DNA from 4 places in the Viridibacillus sp. KH_047 genome. Region 3 is predicted to be linked to each of the others. Evidence: riboswitches for the same ligand, from Rfam matches in the RefSeq annotation. Region 3 holds a riboswitch; each other region holds the start of a gene.

Region 1 (3,218 bases), 560 kb from region 3:
TAATCACGCCTTTATAGCGAATATTGTATAATTAAATGTGTCAATTTATCGAACAATTCCATCATATGTTTTAAATGAAAGTGTTTCAATAACCGCTAAGTACTTACATATTCCATTAGGGTTATAAGTGTTGTTTTGGTAATAAATTGTGGTAACATGTACACAAAATGATTGAAAATTAATGTTTTACTATACGGTATAAAGGGGGAGGTTTTTTTTTTGCAGTTACTCCAACTAGAATACTTTTTAATAGTTGCTGAATATCAACACATGTCAAAAGCTGCAGTTGAACTAGAAATTTCTCAGGGCTCACTGAGTAAATCGATTGCCAGGTTAGAGCAAAACTTAGGGATACAGTTATTTGATCGGAAAGGGAAACAAATACAATTAAATAAGTACGGCAAGATTTATAAAGAAAAAGTAGAAAAAGCACTACAATTATTAGAGGATGCCGAAAATGAGATATATGATTTAGCAGGATTAGGAAATGCGGATTTTTCACTAGGTGTTATGACATCTGGATTTTTGCCTAAATTAGTGGGTGGATTTTTATCGCAAAGACCAAATACAAAAATGAGTCAACATGTTATGTCAGATGATGAAATGGTAGCATCACTTAAAGATGAAAAAACTGATATTTGTATTTCAACATCTCAAATAAAAGACAAAGAAATTGAATGGGTTCATTTATTTAATGAAGAAGTTTATTTATTAGTATCTGAAAAACATCGTCTTGCCACTAGGGAGTTTGTAAGTTTAGAAGAGTTAAAAAACGAATCATTTATTACATTCCCAATTGGCTTAAATTGGCGAGTTGTAACAGACTCTTTTTGTAAGCAAGCTGGATTTATTCCGAATATAAAGTTTGAGGGAAAAGAATTGTCGATTATTTTAAACTTAGTCAAAGAGAATCTAGGGATTACTTTTTTTCCTAAATATGCATATACCGATGAAGAATTAACACACTTGAAAAAAATTAGGTTAATTGAACCTTATTGTTATCGACCGGTTGGTCTAGCCTGGTTAAAAGGAAAAACATCTAAACATGCAGTCTTACAATTCAAAAAATATCTAATGGAATTTTTAAAGAAAGAACATATGACCACTTAATAAATTTCCATACGAAAGTTCTGTTTAAGTAACTGTGGCCCATGCTTGAATGATAAACAATAAATAGATTTCTTCAACATATAATGGCTATTGTTTAAGCGTACTATTTATAAATTAAATAACAAATGATTGGTTTCTGAAATTAACCAATCATTTTACATAAACCCACCAGCATCCATTGTGTTGCCACATACACTCCACACATGTAGAGTGGGTGACTTAGTTGGAATTGGGATAGAGTAAAAACATAATTAAATATATTGTGCTAAGTCTACTTTTGTAATTATTACAAAAATCTGTATTGACAGAAAAATCTTATAACAATATAATGGTCTTAATAATTAAATAAACCTCACTTTTTTGATTGTGAGGTAGAGGTGCGATATTTATTAGCGAATAGTAGAGTCAGAGAAGACGAAGAAGCTATTCAGAAGGGAATGTCGCCGAAGCATGCAATGGATTCTCATCATTACGTGCTGGGTCTGTGGTGAAAAACCACAGGACTGTCTTAATGAACTTCCCGGTTTATTAAGTTGTGCTATCTCATAAGAGACAGGGTTGGGGACTTTAGAATGACTACATCATTTTTGGTTTCTTAATCAGAAATGATGTAGTCATTTTTTATTGTCTGCAAGAGATTCTTTAGCACATAGAGGATCTCTTTTTTATTTAGTTAAAAACTAATTTAGCTTATAGGAGCTTAATGGAGGAACGTATAATGGAAAAACAACAAACACTTTATTATGATTTTATTCCGACGGGTGAAGAAAAAATGAAATTAGATCCAGCAACAACAGCGCTTTTAGTAGTTGATATGCAACATCAATTTATTAGCCGAGATGGATTGGATGCTCAAATTGCACGAGAAAAAGACATGTTTGATAAATGGACATATTTCTTTGATCGTATTGATAACTTAACGATTCCAAACAATAAAAAACTACTAGACTTTTTCCGCGAAAATAGTTTAGAAGTAACTTTCGGTCGTATTGCATGTCATCATAAGGACGGACGTGACCGTTCCCCTGTACAACGTCGCCCAGGTTGGAACAATATTTTATTACCAATCGGTGATCCGGGAGCAGAAATGGTAGATGAATTAAAACCATTAGACGATGAAATCGTAGTAAATAAAACGACAGACAGTGTTTTAAGTGGCACAAATTATGAATTTTTACTTCGCAACATGGGTATTGAAACGGTTGTTTGTACAGGAGTTGTGACAGACCAATGTGTAGCTTCAACTGTACGAAGTCTAGCTGATGCAGGCTTTGAAGTGATTCTAGTTGAGGATGCATGTGCAGCTGCTACGCAACAACTTCATGATGCAGAAATTATGATTATGAATCAAATTTATTGCCAAGTAATGAGCACAGTAGAAGTCATTGATTTGATTACAGAAGAAATTGAACAACGTGCAGTAGTTCAAGGGTAGAGAGGAAGCTTTTAAATGAGTAATGTTCAGAGCAATACAACTCAAGGAAATGTAGCTCCTCATTTTAAACGTGTTCTCACACTGAAAGATTTAGTAATCTATGGTATCGCGTTTATGACACCAATTGCTCCTGCTTATATATACGGCTTTGCGGCAGAATCAACAGGCGGTATGCTACCGTTAGCGTATTTAGTCGCGATGGTAGCGATGATGTTTTCTGCATATAGCTACGGTCGAATGGCTGCGGCGTTTCCAATTGGTGGCTCTACGTATACATATACACAACGTGCGATTAACGCACATTTAGGTTTTTTTGCAGGATGGGCGATGTTTATGGACTATGTATTAGTGCCATTAATTGTCTTCATGGTCGGTGCATCCTATGCGAATGCATTAATTCCAGCGATTCCATACTGGGCGTGGGTATTACTTATTGCCGGTATAATTACTGTTGTAAATGTCCTGGGAATCGGAATAGCTGCTAAAACCAACCAACTCCTTGTAATCTTCATGGGGATTGTTGTAGTCATTTTTGTGATTTTCTGTATGAAAGCGATTGTTGTTGAAGATGGTGTATTTTCTTTAATTTCGATTACACCATTCTTTAATGATGAGACGTTCGTAATGACAACGATTATTTCTGGTGCAGCGATGGCCTGCTTCTCGTTCTTGG
Region 2 (3,218 bases), 230 kb from region 3:
ATGATGGATTTAATCCTAGATGTAGCGGAAAATGATGAGCGAGTACGTGCAGTTTGTATGAATGGTTCAAGAACAAATATAAATGTAAAAAAGGATCCCTTTCAAGATTTTGATATCGTTTATATTGTGACGGATATCAAATCATTTACTAACAATCCTCATTGGGTAGATATTTTTGGAGAGAGGATCATTATGCAAACGCCAGAAGATATGGTGTTGTTTAAACCTGAGCTTGGCGGGCGCTATACATATTTGATGCAATTTTCGGATGGGAACCGAATTGATTTGATGCTTATCCCTGTCGAAGAACAAGAAGCATATTGTAAAGAAGACAGTTTAACTACAATCTTGTTAGATAAAGATGGGTCACTCCCTAAACTCCCTCTACCAACGGACGTCAATTACTGGGTACAATGCCCAACAGAAGAACATTATAAAGATTGTTGTAATGAATTTTGGTGGGTTGCTACATATATTGCGAAAGGATTATGGAGAAAAGAGATGCTCTATGCACAAGCACATTTTAATAATACGCGTGAAATGCTTATTCAAATGCTTTCATGGCAAGTCGGAGTGCAAACAGACTTTTCTAGAAGTGTTGGTAAAAACGGCAAGGACCTTGAGTACCTATTACCAAAAGAGATGTGGGAGCAGTTACTTGCAACATATAATAATGCTAGCTATGATTCAGCATGGCAAGCACTATTTACTATGTGTGATTTATTTCAAAGTACAGCAACAAATGTTGCTAGCATGCTTTCATTCCAAAGTTATGAAGAAGGTGTTAAAGTGCTCAATTATTTAAAGCATATTCAAACGCTACCGAGTGATACTGAAGTAATATTTTGAAGATTTAACAAACATTAACTTAAAATGTTTTAATATTCAAGAAAATTTACATCTTGAACATAGAACTCTCTTGTATTATAATAGGGGCATATTAAATTAATATATTGCAATGCCTCATCCATTCGATGAGGTAGAGGTCGCGGTATTAAAAAGTAAAATGGATGAGGCGAAAAGCGTCAGTGATTCTATTTGAAAGGGAATATCGCCGAAGTGTTTATAAGCTTTTTCTTATAATCATTGGGGCTGTTGCCGAAAGGTGCAGAACTGTCACGTCTTAGCGGGCGTGTTGAGCTATCTTTATCAAGGTTGATGGGCATGTTTTGATACCATCGCATATTCCTTGTGATGGTATTTTTTATGACATCAAGTTAACCTTCTTGCAATGAAAAATGGAAAGAGGAGATTCTTAATGAGTAATAAAAATAACGGCCAAAGCGTAGAAACGCAAGGTCTTAATAGAGGATTGAAAAGTCGTCATGTGACGATGATTTCACTTGGAGGAACAATCGGTACAGGGCTGTTCTTAGCAAGTGGTGGAGCTATCCACGAAGCGGGTCCAGGTGGAGCGTTATTAGCATATTCTTTAATTGGTATTATGGTGTTCTTCTTAATGACAAGCTTAGGGGAAATGGCAGCATTTATGCCTGTATCAGGTTCGTTTAGTACTTACGCATCTAAATTCGTTGACCCAGCGCTAGGTTTTGCTCTTGGTTGGAACTACTGGTATAACTGGGCAATTACAATCGCAGCTGAAATTGCAGCTGTATCATTAATTATGAAATTTTGGTTCCCTGATGTATCATCATTCGTCTGGACCGCAGGATTTTTAGTAATCATCTTCACTTTGAATGTCTTATCGATTAAAAGCTTTGGTGAAAGTGAATATTGGTTTTCACTTATTAAAGTCGTTACAATTGTCGTCTTTATCATCGTCAGCTTCTTGATGGTATTTGGTTTAATGGGTGGACATGACCCAGTTGGATTCAAAAACTTCTTCATTGAAGATGGTCCATTCCATGGTGGTTTCTTCGCAATGTTTGGTATCTTCTTAGCAGCAGGTTTCTCATTCCAAGGAACAGAACTACTAGGAATTACTGCTGGTGAAACTGAAGATCCAGGAAAGAATATTCCGAAAGCTGTTCGTCAAGTTTTCTGGCGTATTCTGTTATTCTACATTTTAGCGATTTTAGCGATTGGCTTATTAATTCCATTTACTGATGAACGTTTAGCTAGTAGTGATATTACAGTAAGTCCGTTTACTTTAGTATTTGAAAATGCAGGAATCGCGTTTGCAGCTTCAATTATGAATGCGATCATTTTAACAGCGATTTTATCATCAGGAAACTCTGGTTTATATGCTTCATCACGTATGCTTTGGGAGCTTGCTAAAGATGGTAAAGCGCCTAAAATGTTTACTAAACTAAACAAACGCGGTATTCCGATGGCTGCGTTAGTGGCAACTTGTTTAGTTGCTTGTGTATCATTCATCGCATCATTCTTTGGTGATGGTGTTGTCTACATTTGGTTGTTAAATGCATCAGGTATGTGTGGATTTGTAGCTTGGTTAGGGATTGCAGTAAGTCATTACAGATTCCGTAAAGCCTATATTGTACAAGGTCGCGATTTAAACGAATTACCTTATAAAGCAAAATGGTTCCCATTCGGTCCGATCTTTGCCTTTGTACTTTGTGCAATCGTTGTTGTTGGACAAAACTATACAGCATTCACAGGTGATCATATCGACTGGTACGGTATCCTTGTTTCATATATCGGATTGCCAATTTTCTTAGCTATTTGGTTTGGCTATAAAATTGTTCATAAAACGAAAATCGTCAAACTAGAAGATTGTGACTTTGATAGTCACCGTTAACTAAAAAAGAACTACGTAGCCTCTAAGCTGCGTAGTTTTTTTGTTTTATTAATTCACACCCAATTGCAATTATAAACAAATTCATGAATGTGTTTATAGGGAGTAAAGCAATAAATTATCTGAATGACATATTAATCAATAGTGGAATAAGAAAAGCTATTGCAAATTCTTAGGCTCAGTGACATAAAAAGTTTCAATGTATCCACAATCATTACAATACTCAGCTGATACAGGTGAAGATTTGCCTCTGATATTATTTGCTGGAACCATTTGAAGAATTACAGCACCACTGTGAAGTACTCCTTTTTTCATTTCGTTTCCGTCACATTTAGGACATTTACCCATACCTCATCTCCAACTCCTTGAAATTGTATTTTTTGTAAAATACCTTGAGTAGAATTATAGCATAAGTTCTAATGTGCTGAGCTGAAATAAATGGAATATTTAAATAGATGGAACTAGTTAAATACCACATAGTTCCTTTTGTTTTAGTGCTTTA
Region 3 (3,218 bases):
TTTGTGAAGGATTTCGGCCGTGAAGTAGTACAATTTAGTAATTTCTCTGAGATTGGCGAAGGTGAATATTTAGTAGTTTATGAAGCTATAGATAAAAAACTAAAACTCCCTTTACCTAATTCTGGTGCAGTTATAGAGATCAATTCATACGGTACTATTACAGCGGCTACTATATTCCAAGAGTATTATCAACTTACATATCCAAAAGTAGAAGTAACAGAAAATGAAGCAAGAGAAATTTTATGTAAAGAAACATTAGTGGAATTAGGAATCGAAGAAAATGAAGAGCAAGGGGAATTTGAATTAGTTTATCAACCAATTCGAGATTATATAGGTGTTACTGTTGATGGGGAAGTTCAAAAAGCAAGTCAGTTGTTCAGTGAATCACAGCTTGAACAATTTGCTATTACACCTGTTCAAGTGACAAAGTCATTGCCAAAGTTATTAGGTGTAACTGATCAATATTTATTACGTGAAGAAGAGGGTAATTTATATTGGTATGATGCGGAAGAGTTAGATGAAAAAGGTGAAGATGCGGAAGTTGTAATCGAAGTGCTACATTTTGATGATGCGGGTGCTAACTATGAATCTAATGTGGAATGGGATACAGAAGCAAAGACTGAGTTACCTTTTGAGCAATTGAAAGACAATGCAATGCAATTTTTAGAGATTATTGCTGGTGATATACACCATAAATATATGCTAGAAGAACAATCTGTTTCGAATGATGATACAGAAGAATTTGATGATGATACAGATGAGGATTTCTTCAATGTGGATGAATATGATGCAGACGAGCATGCAGACGAACATGAAGATGAGCCAACGACTATGTTTACTTTTATCCCATTTTTCCGTGAATACAAATTAGACAAATACTCCGTCCTAATTGAGGTAGGTATGCATACAGGAATAATTCGTTCATGTCTGTATAGCGCAATAAATATGGAGGCTATTCGAGGTATTAATACTACACCAATGATTACATTGGAAGAAGGGGATGCTATATATAAACAGAGTTTGCAGATGAAACTTTCACGTTTTGAAGAGATAGATGAAGATGATGAAATGAAAATTTATAGCTTAAATTACTCTATTAACACCCCTTCTGAAAATGGTGTAATTGATAAGATTAATGCTGCAACAGGTGAAGTTACGTACACTGAATCAGATATTGTTAGAGGCTGAAAATTAGTTGTAAGGATAAGTATTCTGAATATTCAACTAAATTTTCGTTGACAGTGAAAGTTTGGTACTGTAGACTGTGAACAATGATAATTGAATACAACCTCACTTTCCAATAGTTGAGGTAGAGGCGCGATATCTATTAGTCTATAGTGGAGCTTGAGAAACTATGAAGCTATGGAGAAGGAGATGTCGCCGAAGTTTGTAAAATACTCGTTATTACTTGCTGGGTCTGTAGTTAATAGCTGCAGGACTGTCTCAATAAACCTCCCAGTTTATTGAGTTGTGCTATCTCTTTTAGGGTAAAGTAGGGTGTTTGGGCTAATATACAAAGCGACCTAAGTTCATCTTAGGCCGCATTTTTTATACGTATATTAGCCTTTTTTAGTATTTTTAAGGAGAATATGGATATTGACTAAGGGGGAAACATATTATGAAAAAAACATGGTTATTTCTTTCAAGCATGATGCTATTATCAATTTTACTATTAGCAGGTTGTGGGGGAAAGGAAACGGATTCAGGATCAGGTGAATCTACTAAAGGGGAAACAAAAAAGGAAATATTCAAAGTGGGGATGGAAGCGGGATACCCTCCGTTTAACTGGACACAAAAAGACGATTCAAAAGGCGGTGTGAAAATTGACGGTAACTCTGAATATGCTGGCGGTTATGATGTTGAAATTGCCAAACGTGTGGCAGATGCATTAGGTAAAGAATTAGTGATTGTAAAAACAGAGTGGGATGGTCTAGTACCATCATTAACTTCTGGCAAAATTGATGCAATTATGGCAGGTATGTCGCCAACTGCAAAACGTAAAAAGACAATTGATTTCTCGGATAACTACTACAAATCTGAATTTGTAATGGTCGTTAAAAAAGGCAGCAAATATGAAAAAGCTACATCTATTCAAGATTTTAGTGGTGCGAAAATTACTGCTCAGTTGAATACAACGCAATATGCAGTATTAGACCAAATTAAAGGTGTTAAAAAACAAACGGCAATGGATAATTTCCCTTCAATGCGTGTAGCTTTAGAATCAGGTGTTATTGACGGTTATTTATCTGAACGTCCAGAAGGTATCAGTTCTTCTACTGCAAATGACAAATTTGTAATGGTTGAATTTACAGATAGTTTTAAGGCATCGGAAGAAGATACAGCAGTTGCTGTTGGTATTCAAAAAGGGAGCAAATTAAAAGATAAAATAAATGAAATTTTAAAAGGTATCTCCGAAGAAGAACGTACGGAAATCATGAATTCAGCGATTAAAAATCAACCAGCTGCAAAATAATGTATGTCGGATACCGGCTGCATATAAAACAGTCGGTATTATTGCTTTTGAAGGAGGAACATAATGAGTATTGATTGGATTATAAGCATAGTGACTGAAAACTGGGAAATGTTCCTTCGCGGGGCATGGATGACATTATTAGTTGCTGTTTTTGGTACAATTTTTGGTGCTATTATCGGATTATTAATTGGTGTAATAAATACGATACCAAAGCCAGAGCGAGGTATAAAGAGATTATTCCTGAAGTTTATTAATGTAATTTTAGCAATCTATGTGGAATTTTTCCGAGGAACGCCAATGATTGTACAAGCAATGGTAATCTTTTATGGTTCTGCTCAAGCATTTGATATAGATATGAATCGTACATTTGCAGCAGTTTTAGTTATTTCTATTAACACCGGCGCGTATATGGCTGAAATTGTACGTGGTGGTATAACAGCTGTTGATAAAGGTCAATTTGAAGCGGCACAAGCGATTGGTATGAGTCATTGGCAAACCATGATTCATGTAGTGCTACCACAAGTTGCGCGCAACATTTTACCTGCAACAGGTAACCAATTTGTTATTAATATTAAGGATTCATCTGTATTGAATGTCATTAGTGTAACTGAATTATATTTCCAAACAAAATCGATTGCAGGAAACAACTTCCGTTACTTCGAATCGTTCTTCGTAGCGTGTGTATTATATTTAATCATGACGATTACGATTACACGTATTTTACGTTACATTGAAAAACGATTAG
Region 4 (3,218 bases), 1.1 Mb from region 3:
AACAGTCCAACTGGAATAATTCCAAGAAGTGAATGCAGTCGACGCCAATAAAACTCTCGATCTTTCGACAAAACTGTTACCCCCCTTAATACTGAAAATAGACAGACGAACAACTACCAACGCTTTCCAACGCGGTATCCATTGACTGCATATTTCATCATGGTACAATATTATGACAAGTTCATTGTACTCTCATCATGGCAGAGCGTCAAGGTAACTAGCACTATTTCTAGATACCTTTAAATCATGCTTTTTTCTCGTAAATACATAAATATTCTACTAGAAAACGCTATTCTCTAACTCTGACAAAAATTAGACAAAATTAAATGAAAGAAGGCAAATCATGTCATCTACTAACACTCAACACTTCCCATTATTTGGTTACGAACTAATCAGAGATCACGTTCTCTCGTCTGTTCTTGGAAAAAACGAGGAAGATATCCTATATTGGTGCGGCAAAGAGTTAGCACGCAAGTTTCCTTTATACAGCATGGAAGAAGCTGTTTCATTTTTTCAAGAAGCCGGATGGGGAGAGCTTTCTATAGAAAAACAATCTAAAGATGAAACGTTTTATACTCTCACTGGAGATCCTGAGGCTATGCAATTTGACAAACGCTGCTTCCGTCTTGAAAGTGGCTTCCTAGCAGCTCAACAAGAGAAAATCAGTGGTTTCTTAACAGAATGCTACGACGAAAAGAAAGCAAAACGTGGGCTTGTACGATTCCATGTTAAATGGGATTTAAAAGACAAACTATAAAAAGAAGCTGACTAAATATCTGTTCAAGATGGCTAGTCAGCTTCTTTTTATTTTATGATTAAACTTGAATTGCTAGACTAGCTGCCAACTCAAATTCATCATGTAATGCGTTTGCAGTTAACAACATCGATTCTTGTGGAATGACAACAGAAATTTTTATTTCAGAAGTACTTACCATTTTCAATGTAATGTTTTCTTTATGTAAGCGATCGAACATTTTTGCGGCTACGCCAGGATTAGACACCATACCAGAACCTACAATCGATACCTTAGCTACGTCCTCTTCATAATTCACATGACAATAACCAATTTTAGATTTATTTGCTTCTAATACTCGAGCGGTATCTGCTAAATTTTCTTTCGTAATAGTAAATGATACTGAAGGCTCTATCCCTTCGAGTATAGTTTGAACGATAATATCAACATTTATATGATTATCAGCTAAAACCGTGAAAATATTGACTAAAGAACCTTTATAATTCCCCTCGTATCCTACCGTTACACGAACAATATCTGACATAAACGCTACTCCACGTACAACTAAATCTTTTTCCACTTCAACTTCCTCCTTCATAATTGTTCCTTCATCGTCTACATAACTAGAGCGAACTGCTAATGGGATCTTGTAGTTTTTTGCAAACTCTACGGCACGTGGATGTAAGACACCTGCTCCTAAATTTGCTAATTCTAACATTTCATCATATGACAGTTCCTGTAGTTTGCGAGCTTTTGGAACATAACGTGGATCTGAAGTGTACACACCATCAACATCTGTATAAATATCACAGCGCTCGGCACCTAATGCTGCAGCTAAAGCAACTGCTGTTGTATCTGATCCTCCGCGACCTAGAGTTGTAATATTGTTATTACTATCGATTCCTTGGAAACCTGCAACTACCGCAACTTGGCCTTTATCCAATGCTTTTTGCACATTTTCAGATTGGATTTCAACAATGCGGGAATCACTTGGAATCCCTTCCGTTAAGATACCAGCTTGCCAACCAGTGAAAGACTGCGCTGATAACCCTAAACTTTGCAATGCAATCGTTAATAATGAGATAGTCACCTGCTCACCAGTTGTTAAGAGCGTATCCATTTCACGCTTCGATGGATTTGGCATTACTTCATGTGCCATCTCTACTAACTTATCCGTCGTTTTACCCATTGCTGAAACAACAACGACAATGTCATAGCCCTTATCTTTCTCTTTCTGAATGCGCTTTGCCACATGCAATACGCGTTCAATCGTTGCAACTGATGTACCACCAAATTTAAAAACTAAACAACTCACTCATAACCTCTCCCTTATTTGTTATGACGACCGTATCACAATGACATCTTATGAAAAAAGCAGCCTTCCACACGTTTCCGTGTGAAAAGCCGCCTCGTAGCATGCACGTTCAAAAGAACATTCATGTGAGATAGCCCTCCAGAACCGAAACGGATCTGACAATTCTACACTTGTTAAATGTAGAACCAGTAATAAATTTGAAATAGTCAATTTATCACTTCGGCGGCCTCCCCTTTCATCAGCAGTCATAGGATCTATTCATCCTCTTGCTGATTACTCTTGAAATCCGCGCCTCTATCATCACTAATTAGTGATTATTTATAATAGTAATGTTACTTTAACATAATTTTCAGATTACTGCAATTTATTTTTCAGAAAAATAAGTAAATATGGTATGAGCTAGTTTTTTTGGTACATTCGCAGCAATTAACTCTTCATAGGATGCCTCACGAATTTTTTTAACAGATCCAAATTGTTTGAGAAGCTGCTGCTTACGTTTCGGACCAATTCCTTCAATTTCATCGAGAACAGATGTAATGGCATTCTTCTCATGTAATTGGCGATGGAAGGTAATAGCAAAACGGTGAACTTCATCTTGAATTCTTTGTAAAAGATAAAATGCTTCACTCGTTCTCTTCAACGGAATAATTTCTGGCGGCGAGCCATACAGCAATTGAGAAGTTTGGTGTTTATCATCTTTTGCCAAACCTGCAATAGGAATATCTAAACCAAGCTCATCTTCTAAGATTTCTCTTGCCACTTCCATTTGTCCTTTCCCACCATCAATAACGATTAAATCGGGTAAGGGTAAGCCATCTCTTAATACACGAGTATATCTTCGGCGAATGACTTCTCGCATTGCTCCGTAATCGTCGTGCTTTGCAGCAACTTGAATTTTATATTTTCGATAATCCTTTTTGCTCGGCTTACCGTCAATAAAAACAACCATCGCTGAAACGGCGTCCGCACCAAAAATATGGGAGTTATCAAATGATTCTATGCGAAGCGGTGTCGCAATATTCATCGCATTTCCCAATTCTTCGCAGGCACCTATTGTCCTTTTTTCTTGACGCTCAAGTAACTGGAATTTCTCAGAGATAGCAATTTGTGCATTTTTACTCGCTAAATCAACAAGTTCTTTTTTCTTTCCCCTTTGAGGAATCGTCACTT

Evidence for each region. A riboswitch is a leader RNA that binds a small molecule or an ion and turns the genes downstream of it on or off. The one in region 3 is predicted to bind lysine.
Region 1: another riboswitch for lysine. It lies ahead of AC3IS5_RS02455 (cysteine hydrolase family protein); the one in region 3 lies ahead of AC3IS5_RS20480 (transporter substrate-binding domain-containing protein).
Region 2: another riboswitch for lysine. It lies ahead of AC3IS5_RS19270 (amino acid permease); the one in region 3 lies ahead of AC3IS5_RS20480 (transporter substrate-binding domain-containing protein).
Region 4: another riboswitch for lysine. It lies ahead of AC3IS5_RS05075 (aspartate kinase); the one in region 3 lies ahead of AC3IS5_RS20480 (transporter substrate-binding domain-containing protein).

What each region holds. Positions count from the first base shown of each region.
Region 1 covers NZ_CM174479.1:487,293-490,510, forward strand. Annotated here, with positions in the region: gene AC3IS5_RS02450 (LysR family transcriptional regulator) at 220-1,110, shown strand; lysine riboswitch at 1,475-1,659, shown strand; gene AC3IS5_RS02455 (cysteine hydrolase family protein) at 1,829-2,545, shown strand; gene AC3IS5_RS02460 (APC family permease) at 2,561-3,218, shown strand, end outside.
Region 2 covers NZ_CM174479.1:3,939,235-3,942,452, reverse strand. Annotated here, with positions in the region: gene AC3IS5_RS19275 (aminoglycoside 6-adenylyltransferase) at 1-849, shown strand, start outside; lysine riboswitch at 973-1,151, shown strand; gene AC3IS5_RS19270 (amino acid permease) at 1,259-2,719, shown strand; gene AC3IS5_RS19265 (acetyltransferase) at 2,876-3,064, opposite strand.
Region 3 covers NZ_CM174479.1:4,173,945-4,177,162, reverse strand. Annotated here, with positions in the region: gene AC3IS5_RS20485 (hypothetical protein) at 1-1,188, shown strand, start outside; lysine riboswitch at 1,303-1,484, shown strand; gene AC3IS5_RS20480 (transporter substrate-binding domain-containing protein) at 1,619-2,473, shown strand; gene AC3IS5_RS20475 (amino acid ABC transporter permease) at 2,537-3,218, shown strand, end outside.
Region 4 covers NZ_CM174479.1:1,010,670-1,013,887, reverse strand. Annotated here, with positions in the region: gene AC3IS5_RS05085 (succinate dehydrogenase cytochrome b558 subunit) at 1-71, opposite strand, end outside; gene AC3IS5_RS05080 (YslB family protein) at 344-757, shown strand; gene AC3IS5_RS05075 (aspartate kinase) at 816-2,048, opposite strand; lysine riboswitch at 2,172-2,353, opposite strand; gene uvrC (excinuclease ABC subunit UvrC) at 2,413-3,218, opposite strand, start outside.